3 regions of the Desulfitobacterium metallireducens DSM 15288 genome follow, and region 3 is predicted to be linked to each of the others. Evidence: riboswitches for the same ligand, from Rfam matches in the RefSeq annotation. Region 3 holds a riboswitch; each other region holds the start of a gene.
The links. A riboswitch is a leader RNA that binds a small molecule or an ion and turns the genes downstream of it on or off. The one in region 3 is predicted to bind molybdenum cofactor.
Positions count from the first base shown of each region.

Region 1: another riboswitch for molybdenum cofactor. It lies ahead of DESME_RS07195 (molybdopterin-binding protein); the one in region 3 lies ahead of moaA (GTP 3',8-cyclase MoaA).
Region 2: another riboswitch for molybdenum cofactor. It lies ahead of moaA (GTP 3',8-cyclase MoaA); the one in region 3 lies ahead of moaA (GTP 3',8-cyclase MoaA).

Region 1 covers NZ_CP007032.1:1,491,969-1,496,161, forward strand. The annotation lists gene DESME_RS07175 (M42 family metallopeptidase) at 1-525, shown strand, start outside; tRNA gene DESME_RS07180 (tRNA-Lys) at 606-681, shown strand; gene DESME_RS07185 (4Fe-4S dicluster domain-containing protein) at 838-1,455, shown strand; gene DESME_RS07190 (Crp/Fnr family transcriptional regulator) at 1,434-2,135, opposite strand; molybdenum cofactor riboswitch at 2,232-2,364, shown strand; gene DESME_RS07195 (molybdopterin-binding protein) at 2,359-3,381, shown strand; gene DESME_RS07200 (VWA domain-containing protein) at 3,425-4,193, opposite strand, start outside.
Region 2 covers NZ_CP007032.1:856,352-860,544, reverse strand. The annotation lists gene DESME_RS04110 (MogA/MoaB family molybdenum cofactor biosynthesis protein) at 1-285, opposite strand, end outside; gene DESME_RS04105 (MOSC domain-containing protein) at 285-719, opposite strand; gene moaC (cyclic pyranopterin monophosphate synthase MoaC) at 748-1,215, opposite strand; gene moaA (GTP 3',8-cyclase MoaA) at 1,218-2,189, opposite strand; molybdenum cofactor riboswitch at 2,273-2,407, opposite strand; gene mobA (molybdenum cofactor guanylyltransferase) at 2,517-3,110, opposite strand; gene DESME_RS04085 (phytoene desaturase family protein) at 3,389-4,193, opposite strand, start outside.
Region 3 covers NZ_CP007032.1:174,467-178,659, reverse strand. The annotation lists gene DESME_RS00845 (MFS transporter) at 1-89, opposite strand, end outside; gene DESME_RS00840 (LysR family transcriptional regulator) at 235-1,107, shown strand; gene moaA (GTP 3',8-cyclase MoaA) at 1,373-2,332, opposite strand; molybdenum cofactor riboswitch at 2,506-2,635, opposite strand; gene DESME_RS00830 (MogA/MoaB family molybdenum cofactor biosynthesis protein) at 2,888-3,388, opposite strand; gene DESME_RS00825 (MOSC domain-containing protein) at 3,381-3,821, opposite strand; gene moaC (cyclic pyranopterin monophosphate synthase MoaC) at 3,854-4,193, opposite strand, start outside.

The sequences.
Region 1 (4,193 bases), 1.3 Mb from region 3:
CGTATCGTTTCAAAAGCCTTAGATAATCGCGTGGGTTGCTTTGTTGCAATTGAAGCACTAAAGCGGGTTCAGTCGGAACATGAAATCTCTATTGCTTTTACGGTTCAGGAAGAAGTGGGGCTTAGAGGGGCACAAACTGCGGCCTATGCGCTTGAATCTGATGTTGCAATTGCAGTTGATGTAACGCTAACCGGAGATACGCCTAAAGCCCATCCTATGGAAGTTAAGCTGGGGAGTGGTGTCGCGATTAAAGTTTTTGATCGCTCCATGATCACTCCTCCAAAAGTCAAACAGTGGATGGCTGATACAGCTGAAAAGCAGCAAATTCCTTACCAATGGGAAGTCCTCGAATTTGGAGGTACAGATTCAGGAGCCATTCACCTGACGAAAGGTGGAATTCCAGCGGGAGTACTCTCTGTTCCAACGCGATACGTTCATAGTCCATCCGAAATGATTGATACCGAGGATGTTGAAGCAGCGGTTAACCTCCTCGTAGCTCTGCTTGAAGGTCTTGTTCCTTTCTAATTTATCTATTAATATTTTCTTGTCGAAAAGTCTTGTATTTTAATATTGATAGATATATAATAAATGAGTCGTTTCGATACGCGCCACTAGCTCAGCTGGTAGAGCATCCGACTCTTAATCGGCAGGTCCAGGGTCCGAATCCCTGGTGGCGCACCATAATAAGTTTTAAGCGCAAGTGTCTTATCTAAGATACTTGCTTTTTATATTGCTTTGTAAATTGTGACATAGACCACAGATAACTTACACTTTCTTTGATAGACTGAGTTTAATTATTGTTCGTTCGTTAGAATATGTGAGTTTGGAGGTTAGAGAATGGCGAAATTACCTAGTTATATTTTGGACCATTGCCGCGATCATTGCCCTAAGGCTACTAAAGATTGGACCGGATTTTATACACAACTTGAAAAAGAGATCCAGGAACTTAACCTAAAAGCAACGCTTGAGGAACGTTTTCAATCCTTCCAATTCCACCATATCCCTAAAATTGCTTTGGCAGGATGTCCCAATGGATGTTCGCGACCTCAAATAAAAGATATCGGAGTAACAGGCTTCATGACTCCTCAACTTTCTGGAAATGATTGTTCAGAATGCCAAACTTGCATCTCTGTTTGTCAGGAAAATGCGATTTCGTGGTCTGAGGATGGGATTGCTATTGACACTCAAGAGTGTATATCTTGTGGCGAATGTATTCGTAGTTGCCCGACTGAAAGAATCAGTGCTAAAGAATCAGGATGGTTACTTAGTTTAGGAGGCCGCTTAGGCCGGCATCCTCAATTTGCTAAAAACGTAGGGCAGGTCAGAACAGGGCAAGAGGCTAAGAAGTGGATTTTGAGTATACTCCAAGATTATTGTAATCAGGGGTTAACCGAAGAAAGGCTGAGTCATTATCTCGAGCGTAATAAATGGGTTTATGAACCCAGTCGTTCATGAACCCATTCCCTTAATTTTTCCTTATTTAATATCTTGATTTTCTTTCGTTCGACTTCGATGATCTCTAATTCTTTAAGTTCGCCTAAGATTCGGCTTACAGATTCGCGAGCTAAGCTGCACATGCCAGCTAATTCAGTTGTCGAGAGTGGAATTGTGATCAAAATGCCATCTCCCACAGGCTGACCATGGGCATGAGACAAGGCAAATAATTTTGCGCCAAGACGTGATCGCGCATCGCCAAGGGCCACGTTTTTAATCTGGCGATAAGCACGTCTTAAATCTAAAGCCATACTTTGATAAAAAGGCATCAGGGCTTGAGGGTTTTCATTAAGGTAACGTAATAAGATCGTTCGATCAAGGACCAGTACTTCAGAATTTTCTACAGCTAAAGCGGCATACGGATAAGTCTTCCCATCAAGAGCGACTTCGGGAAAGAAATTTGGAGCCTGAATAACTCTAAAGATTTTCTCTGTAAATTCACTCATTAATAATAATTCAACTCTGCCCTTCAATAGAAGAAAGAAGGTGTTCGCTTCTTCCCCAGAAAAAAACAGATACTGTTTAGATGAATAATGCCGAACACGACTATGCAATTGACAGAGTTCCCAGAAGGTTAAAGGAAGTTGATCCCAGGGAGAACTTTGAGAAAATCGTTCTAAATCATCCTTATTTTTCATCATGGAGATCTTTTTTACTCCTTTAAGATTAGATTTGTTTATTCTATTATTATCATACCATTCTAGCATCAATAAGCCTAAAATTTTATAAAAATTATGCTATAATAATTGTACCGAGCCTAGAGACCTACAGAGTTTCCATGGTCCTAGGCCGTTTCAGGATTCCTGAAACCGGGGTATATCTAGAAATGGATAGGCCTTCCAAATGAAAAGGAGGATTTAGAGCATGGAGAAAATCCGTGTTGAGGATGCAGTTGGAGCTGTACTCATGCATGATATGACACAAATTATTCCTGGACAAAGTAAAGGTCCCCGATTTCGCAAGGGGCATATTGTGAAGGAAGAAGACATTCCTGTACTTCTAAGTATGGGTAAAGAGCATATTTATGTTTGGAATCAGGCTAAAGGGCTTATCCATGAAGATGAAGCAGCTGAGCGTTTAGCAAAAGCGGTAGCAGGTCCTGGACTTACCTTTAGTGAAACCAAGGAAGGAAAAGTCAATCTTCTTGCTGAATATGATGGCTTACTTTATGCTTCAGAAGAGGGTATTTTAGCCCTTAATTCGATCGAAAATGTTGTTCTGGCAACACTTCATAATCATCGTCCTGTGAAAAAGGGCGAAAAAATTGCGGGTACACGGGTTGTGCCGCTCATGGTTGAAGGTGAAGTTGTTTTGGAAGCTGAACGTATAGCCCATGAGTTTTCAGAACCGATTCTCCAAATCCGCGCTTTGCGGTCTCATAAGATAGGGATCGTGACGACCGGAAGTGAAGTCTATCATGGACGGATTGAGGATAAGTTTGGTCCGGTTCTGCGTAAGAAAGCGGAGAAGTTGGGTTCTGTTATTATCGAGCAAAGCTTTGCTGATGACGATGTGTCCATGATCCAAGCTAAGATCCGGGAGCTCATTGGTCAGGGGGCAGAAATGATTTTTGTAACGGGTGGTATGTCTGTTGATCCTGATGACCTTACTCCGACAGCTATTCGGAGTATGGGGGCTGACTTGGTTACCTATGGCGCTCCAGTATTACCTGGAGCGATGTTCCTACTCTCGTATCTAGATGGGATTCCAGTTATGGGGTTACCGGGTTGCGTGATGTATTCACGGACGACAGTTTTTGATTTAGTCGTAACTCGGCTTCTAGCAGGTGAAAAATTAACTCGACAAGATATTGTTAAATATGGGCATGGTGGATTATGTTTAGAATGTCCAGAATGCACCTATCCTCATTGCCCCTTCGGAAAATAATATGGATATGAAACAAAGAGACCTTCTGGGTCTCTTTGTTTATCTAGAAGATCCTTCTGCTTACGAGCTGAAGATCTTTAATCGTTCGGCATCTGAAAACACCAGTACAATAAGGCAAGTATTCTTTTAGAATATTATCTGATGAGTACCAATCCTTTTTATCAAGAGGATTCAGCCAATAGACCCGCTTTACTTTTTTGTTAATTTCTTGCAGATATTCAACTTGAGAAGGACAATAATTATTTCGCCCATCACCAAGGATCAAGACTGTTGCCTGTGAAGAGATTAGAGGTAACCAATCGTTTTGAAACTCTGAAAGTACTTTCCCGTAATCGGAATATCCTGAGGAGTTACGATGACTCCAGGCTTGGGCCGAGTCCAAAGTATTGAAACCTTCCTCATGGGTAATATCCCAAAGGGAATCAATGAAAAGAAAAAGCCTGGTTTTACGAAAACGCAACTTGAGGTGAGAGATTAAGAAAAGTAAGAATTTGGAGTAGGGGAGAACTGAGTTGGAAATATCACAAAGAACAACAAGTTCTGGTCTCTGTGGAACACGCGCTTGGTAGCTCAAACGAAAAATAGTCCCGTTCCCTTGTACAAGTTCCTGTATAGCTCGATGGATACTGATTTCTCCGTGTCTTGAGGACTTCTTCCTGAACCCTGGCCGTTGTGCTAAGCGTTTGCCAAGGATTTTGAGGGCCTGCTGGACCGTGCTTTTTTCTTCTTGGTTAAAAGATTCTAGGGGCCTGTATAGCCAATGCTCGGCTTTTAGAAGCTCCCACTGATTTTCCTTTTTGATTCGGTTCCAT
Region 2 (4,193 bases), 680 kb from region 3:
AATTCCAGGAACCATGCGGTCTGCGACATCCTTGGTCGCCTCTGGTGTTACATCTCGCAAAGAAAAACCCGTTCCACCGGTGGTTAAGATCAGATCTAAACTCAGCTCATCAGCCCATTCCCGCATCTTTTGAGCTAATTGTTGTTGCTCATCTGGGAGAACGACATATGCCACGACTTCTCCCTCAATCTCCTTGACTAATTCCTTTAAGAGCGCACCTGAGAGGTCTTCTCTTTCTCCTCGAGAGCCCTTATCGCTAGCCGTGATTACACCGACTCTGAACATCAATTCATCACCTCAATACTATCTCCCACCCGTACTTGGCCTCCCTCTAAGACCTTGATAAAAATTCCTTCTTTAGGCATTACGCAATCTCCAGCTTGATAATAGATCGCACATTTGGCATGACATTCCTTACCGATCTGAGTCACTTCACCTACACCCGCATCGCCGATTTTAAGTTTTGTGCCAATGGGTAAGCTCACTAGATCAATTCCTTCTGTGGTTAAATTCTCTGCAAAATCGCCAGGACCTACATCCAGTCCTTTGTCCTGCATCTTTTTAATGCTTTCCATCGCGAGCAAACTCACTTGGCGATGCCAATCCCCACCATGGGCATCCCCTTCGATTCCGAATTTCACTTTTAAAGTTCCTTCACCTACGTTTTTCTTACGCATACCTTTACGTTCGCTGGTACATACTGCAATAATTTTAGCCATTATTCTATCCCCTTTATTATAACTCTTATTAACGTACAAAATGTCCGCTCTTTCCGCCTTCTTTTTCCATAAGGCGGATTTCGCCAATCTTCATCCTTTTGTCGATTGCCTTACACATATCGTAAATGGTTAATGCAGCAACACTGACGGCCGTTAAGGCCTCCATTTCAACTCCCGTTTTCCCCGTGACTTTAACCGTGGCCTCGATTTCTATTGTTCCCGGAGGGACAATTTCAAAATTTAGTTCTGCACCCGTAATTCCCAAAGGATGACACATCGGTATCAAGTTTGACGTCTGTTTAGCCCCCATGATACCCGCCACTTGGGCAACAGCTAAAACATCTCCCTTAGCAATTTGCCCCTGACGAATCCGCTCGAGGGTTTCCGGTTGCATTTCAACTTTTCCGCGTGCAACAGCTACGCGTCTCGTTTCTCCTTTGTCACTGACATCGACCATCCTCGCCCGGCCATTTTCATCAAAATGTGTGAGTTCCATCTTTATCCTCCGATCTGTGACATCACGCGATTCCCTTGCCATGCTTCCTCATTCATATGGTGTTCCGCTGGTTTATTCCAGATGGCTTGTTCTAATATCTGTAAAAGTTCTTCATCAGTACTTCCATTTCGCAAGGCTTGACGTAAATCAACTTCTTTCGGACTATGCAAGCAGGGCCGTAATTTTCCGTCAGCCGTCAAGCGCATACGGTTACAGGTGCTACAAAAATGCCGGCTTAACGCACTAATAAATCCAACGTTTCCCTGAAAGCCCTCTGGTGATACATACTCAGCCGGTCCACCACCAAACTCTTTCTTCTCAGGTTCCAATCCTTGTAACCCCAGAATTTCCTTCATTTCAGCAATCGGGACGAATTCGTTGCGTTGATCAGAACTGACCCCAATCGGCATAAGCTCGATAAAGCGAACATGGATGGGATATTTCTGAGCGAGTTCAAGAAACTTCGGTAATTCATGCAGGTTAAAATCGCGAACAACCACAACATTTAATTTTACTGGTTTTAAATCAACCTCTAAGGAACGAGCAATCCCCTGAAATACTTTGTTCACATCTCCGCCACGCGTTATTTCCCTAAAACGGTCTGGATCAAAGGTATCTAAACTAATATTGACACGATTCAAGCCTGCCGCTTTCAAATCAAAGGCCATTTCCGGCAAGAGTATTCCATTCGTCGTTAGCATTAAATCCTCGACCCCAGGAACTTGAGAAACTTGACTGATGAAATCAACTAGTCCTTTTCGCACAAGGGGTTCCCCACCTGTAAGGCGAAAACGTTTAAAACCGAGATGCGTACTCAATTTAACCAAGCGATAAATTTCCTCAAAACTTAGAATATCTTCATGAGGTATCCATTGAACACCCGTAGCAGGCATGCAGTACTGACACCGTAGATTACAGCGATCTGTGATGGAGATACGTAGATATTCAATTCGCCGTTGAAATTGGTCTTGCATTTTAATCCCTCTTTCCATCAAGGCGTTTAAAAATCGATAAAATAAAAATACTCCGCGGTCTGTTTTAACCGCGGAGTATTCCCGCTTTGCCTTAACAGACTCCTTTCCAATAGGAGATATTATCGTTTCCGACAATACCCGAGTGTATAAACACTAGCCTAGTCACCGTCACCTTAAAAAAGGCCTTAGGTTATCTAGTTTCGGAGCAAGATATTCACTTAACTTAATCATTTGTTTAGATGTCTATTTCTATTATACATAGTTTTTGATCTTTATAAAATATTATTTTAATAATACTTAATTCGCGTTTAACCTACAAATTCCTCTTTATTTTTTTACATTTTCCATAAATCTATTTTGAAATCCAGACCACTCTTCAGGTGTATTCACATTACACATCAGCAACCGAGGGTCACCAAAACGAGCGAGTTCTTTTTCTTCCACATATCGAACAGATAAAAAAGGAAATAGGTCAATCACTTTAAAGTGCCCTACTTTCAGAAAATCCTCTATTTTAGGGAGACATGATTTATTATAGAAAGAAAACAAGGGATGCATTCCATCCTCTGTCCTTGGAACAACACACTCATACCCTTCAGTCAAGGAGGCCATATATTGAATAAGCGCAGGATCCAAGATTGGGATATCGCAGGCGACAAAGAACGCATACTCGGTACGCGATTCTTCCAAGCAAGCATGAAGCCCCCCAAAGGGTCCACTGCCAGAATATCGATCTTGAACGACTTTTTCTTGATAACTCTTATAAAGTTCAGGCGTATTACTACTTATCAAAACCTCACTAAAAAGCGTTTCGAGAATAGCTAAATTTTTTTCGATTAAGGGCTTCCCATCAAATTCTAAAAAGGCTTTATTTTTACCCATGCGTGAGCTCTTCCCACCTGCAAGCACAATGCCTGTCATCTCTAAAATTTTAAAGCCCCCTCCCCATGTCAAAAATGATACACTGCTAAAAAAATGATATACTCTATTTTTCTTGAAAGCAACATTTAAAAGCGAAACAGAGTTATATTAAACGACGCTGGGCGTACTAGCAAGGAAAAACTCCTATGCAAAAACATTAACGTATTTTTAACATAGACATTAGCAACGAAAAACAGCCACGACTTGACTACCAAATCGTGACTATTTGTAATTAAGTATAAGACTACCAATAGATACACATTTCCATATATAAAACTTTACTTGGTCTTTGTAGTTGTAAACGCCTTCTTATCTTTCTTACACAAAATCTGGATTGCCCAGCGGCCAGATACTAAAGCACTAGGTAAACCTCCTGGCGGGTTCGTCCACTGACTAAGCATATAAAGATTTTCAAGTCCGGGTAATGTCCGTGAAACACGCAGGAAACCGGTTTTTGTCATCTCAATCCAGGACATGTAGGCCCCTTTCCACGTATCGGTATAACGGACATACGTCAAGGGAGTAGCAACATCTACCATCTCTATGTTACCCTTACAAACGGGATATTTCTGATTCAAGGCTTGAATCACTAAATCAGAAAACTTCTTTTTCTCCGCAGCATATGCTTCGGGATTATCGGCAAGGTTTTTCCAATAATCATAAGAAGCTTCAAAGAACGAAAGCACCAAAGACTTTCCTGAAGGGCTTAGGGACGTGTCATAACCATAATGTTTCAAAAAAACATATTGAATGGTCATCCCGCCCAGAGTGACAGGTTCGGGCAATTTTACACCGAGAAAGTGAGGTTCTTGACTTAAGTCATAATCGACACCGAGTGCAACTTGCACATTAGTCAACGTGGGAAGGGTCTCATAATAACCTTTGAGTTTTTGATTAACATAGCGCCCCCCGAGCAGGTCAAACATGGTTGAATAGCTGTTTATCGCGGGCAAAATATAATCTCCACACACTTCCGTTCCATCACTGAGCCGGATTCCTACCGCTTGATTGTTCTTGACCAAAACTCGATCCACTTTAGCCTTATAATGGAGCTTTCCGCCTAAATCCGTATAGTGTTTGGCG
Region 3 (4,193 bases):
AAAATAGCGAAGGTTGTAAAACCCCCTGCAAAAAAAGCAATATTAGTTTTACGGAATGCAGGTGTTCCATGCTGAATATAGGTATCCACCGTTTAAGGACTCCTTCCGGTTAATGAAATAAGTCTGATCCAATCGTACACCTTGACAGTTCTATGCGTCCAATCTATAATTTGCATAATTTTAATGTTTCACAGTAATCAATTAAAGCTAAAACTCAAAGAAGGTGCTTGTTTTATGGAGTGGAATCAACTTCAGTACTTTCAAACGGTGGCTCAATTAGAACACTTTACCCGAGCATCAGAAACTCTTTCAGTCTCCCAGCCTACCTTAAGTCGGGCTATTGCACGCTTAGAGGAAGAATTAGGCGTACCTTTGTTTGACCGTCAAGGACGAACGGTTTCCCTCAACCGCTATGGTCAAATCTTCTTAAACCGAGTGAATCGCGGGATACAAGAAATCTCTGAAGGCATAGAGGAAATTCAAAATCTTATAGATTGTTCTGATGGCAGTATCTCTCTTGGTTTTCTTCCCTCGCAGGGATCGAGTCTAGTCCCAGACTTACTTGGCTTATTTCGAAAAGACTATCCAACGATACGGTTTCAACTCTATCAAAATATAACCCATAATATCCTAGACCAATTAGAAAGCTCAAAGCTTGATTTTTGCATTTGTACTGAACCTTATTCACATAAAAATGCGAAGTGGATTCCTTTATCGACGGAAGAATTATTTGTTATTGTTCCTAAGGAACATCCACTTGCCCGAAAAGGCAATATCAAATTAAAGGAGCTGGCCGATGAATCGTTTATAACATTTAAAAGAGAACTAACCTTAGGGGAAATGACTGACAGATTTTTTAAAGAGGCTGGATTCATACCCCGTATAACCTTTGAAGGGGAAGAAGTAGGAACGATTGCTGGACTTGTTGCCGCAAATCTTGGAATCGCACTAATTCCTCATAACAAGGGTTTAGATATGACAGAAATAGCGCAATTGCGAATATCTGAACCCATCTGCCAAAGAATCATCGGTTTAGTATGGATTACAAATCGATATATGTCCCCTGCCGCTCTCCGTTTTTTAAAATTTGTTCAAAATCACTTCTGAGTTTAGGTAAAATTAAACATCTTAAAATCAAAATATCATAAAGAGAAAGAACTCCTTCAATGAAGTTCTTTCTCTTTATAATATTTAATAGCTCAATGACAAGTGTAAATAATCTTGCTAAATCAGGCATTTTCAATGCCTCTGACCTTAATATTTATAGCTAAGAATCTACAATTGCTCGGAAAACCTGTTTAATTTTTCCATCATTAGGGTTATTTCTTCAATACTGGCTGTTATTTCTTCTGAGACTATTTACCATTAGTGTTTAACCGCCTATCTCATTCATGTTCCGCAAAATCGGCTCATAATTTTCATTTTGAATGTAGTGTCTATTGGGCTTTGCACAAATACCATCCAATAAGAACCGTTCATAATCTTCTCCATAATTCCGAATATCGAGTTCCAGATCGGAATGCAGACACGGTTTGAGTTTACCATCCGGTGTAATTCTAAGCCGATTGCAGTAGTTGCAGAAATGATTGCTTAACGGACTAATGATTCCCACTCTGCCTTTACTATTCGGAAGTTTATAAAGGCGAGCTACTGCCCCCTGCCCTTTAACGGCTAAAGGAAGCAATTCCGGAACTCGCTTTAAAATCTCGGTACCTGTCAAGAAGTGGTCCTGATCCCAACGGCTTGCCTCACCAATAGGCATCAGTTCGATAAAGCGTACTTCAACATCATCCTCTAAGGTTAAGTTCACAAATTCACTGATCTCATCATCATTAACGCCGCCAATAAGGACAACGTTAAGTTTTAAAGGCAATAACTTTGCCTCTTTTGCCGCTTGAATCCCTTCAAGGACATCGGAAAGTCTGCCGCCTCTCGTAATTTGAGAATACTTTTCCGGATCCAAACTATCAAGGCTTACATTCACTCTTGTTAACCCCGCTTTTTTTAGTTGGTCTGCATAGTTGCGGAGCAGAGTTCCATTCGTCGTCAGACCTAAATCTTTTAGGCCGCGCGTTTTTAGCTGAGCGATTTCCTGAATAACATCAATAATTCCTTTCCTGACAAGAGGTTCTCCCCCAGTAATTCGTATTTTCTCAAAGCCCAATTTGACTGCACTAACCGCAAGTTGTTCAATCGTTTCCAGACTTATAATCTCTTTATGTGCTTTCTTCGTGATTCCCTTTTCCGGCATACAATAGTTACATCTTAAATTGCACATACCCGTTACAGATAGCCTTAGGTAATTAATATTTCTTCCGTAAGAATCCATCATAATTTCTTCACTCCTTAAATGTAAGGGGCTATCTCCGTTTCCTGGCAATGCTGAGAATTTCAAAATGAATCATTCTGTTCTTGCAAAGTCAGGAATTGAGAGTTCGTATGTCTCAAGAAAAAAAAATCCTGCAATGAAGTGCAGGATTTCTATAGACTGAGTTTGGACTCAAGTCTATTTCTCGTGCATCTCCTTCGCCAAACAGCAAGTAATAAAATTTCTTCTACTACTTCGTGGACAAAGTCCAGACCTCTATTCCATAGTTTTTACTTTAGGAAATGAGGTTCGGAGAAAGCCTTTATTGCTTTACATAATGCAAGTCATATGCCAAGCTTTTATATTTCAGGATAAATCCTTCAATGGCTTAATAAAGAAGACTTTGAGCTAATTAATATAATTGAAATTTAAAATATTATCCTTAGTCCCTTTATCAATTTAAAAAAAGATTTTTCAATTTGATACAAATATGGGACAACATAAAAACTGCCTCAAACTCCTATGCATAAGTTTGAGGCATCAACAATGACTAAGAAATTATGTCCGTAGTTTAGAACCTTATGCCTTAATCGGTTCAGCACATTCACTTGCTTCCCCTTTTAGAATCTGAATGCCATGGTTTAACGCTGGGGATATAGCCTGCCAACATTCTTTAACCGCTTTAGGTGAACCTGGCATATTGATGATCAGCGTACGTTTACGTAGCACGGCAACGGCCCGACTGAGCATTGCTTTCGGGGTAACTTTTAGACTTTCCATCCGCATGACCTCAGCTATGCCTGGCACAAGTCGATCGGCGATAGAAAGGGTTGCTTCAGGTGTCACATCGCGAAGCGAAAATCCTGTCCCTCCGGTTGTAAGAATGAGATCAACCTCTTCTACATCAGTCCAAACCTTCATTCTATCTGCCAAAAGTTTTTGATCATCCGGCAGCACAATATAGAGGATAACTTTCCCGTTGATCTCTTGAACAAGTTCTTTTAAAAGCTGCCCCGAAAGGTCCTCGCGTTCGCCCCGCGATCCTTTGTCACTGGCAGTTATTACACCTACCTTAAGCATTTTCAATCACTCCAATAGAGTCGCCCACTCGGACAGGACCGCCCTCCAGCACCCGGATGAATATTCCCTCTCTAGGCATGACACAATCTCCCGCCTGATAATAAATTGCGCAATGAGCATGACATTCCTTGCCAATTTGCGTGACTTCCCCCAAGCCATTTTCTCCGATTTTAAGTTTTGTTCCAATCGGCAGACTGACGAGATCGATTCCTTCAGTTGTTAAGTTTTCTGCAAAGTCACCTGGCCCCACATCTAAGCCCTTGGCTTGCATCTTGTGGATACTTTCCATGGCCAGCAGGCTGACTTGGCGATGCCAATCACCGCCATGGGCATCTCCTTCAATTCCAAATTTAACTTTGAGTGTCCCTTCCCCTATGTTTTTCTTACGCATACCTTTTTTCGGACTCGTACAAACAGCAACAATTTTACCCATTTTTCTATCCCCTTACATTTATAAAATTTCCGCTATTGCCCAATGTATTCTTCGCGGATAAAATGCCCACTCTTACCGCCCATCTTCTCGATCAGGCGGATTTCTCCGATGACCATCGTTTTGTCGATGGCTTTGCACATATCATATATGGTTAGAGCCGCAACGCTCACCGCAGTCAGTGCTTCCATCTCCACTCCTGTTTTGCCCGTAACTTTAACTATGCTTTCGATTTCCACCGTCTCTGGCGGAATTACCTTGAAGTTAAGCTTCGCACTGGTAATTGCCAAGGGATGGCACATCGGTATTAAATTAGAAGTCTCTTTAGCGGCCATGATTCCTGCAACTTGGGCTACACCTAAAACATCGCCTTTA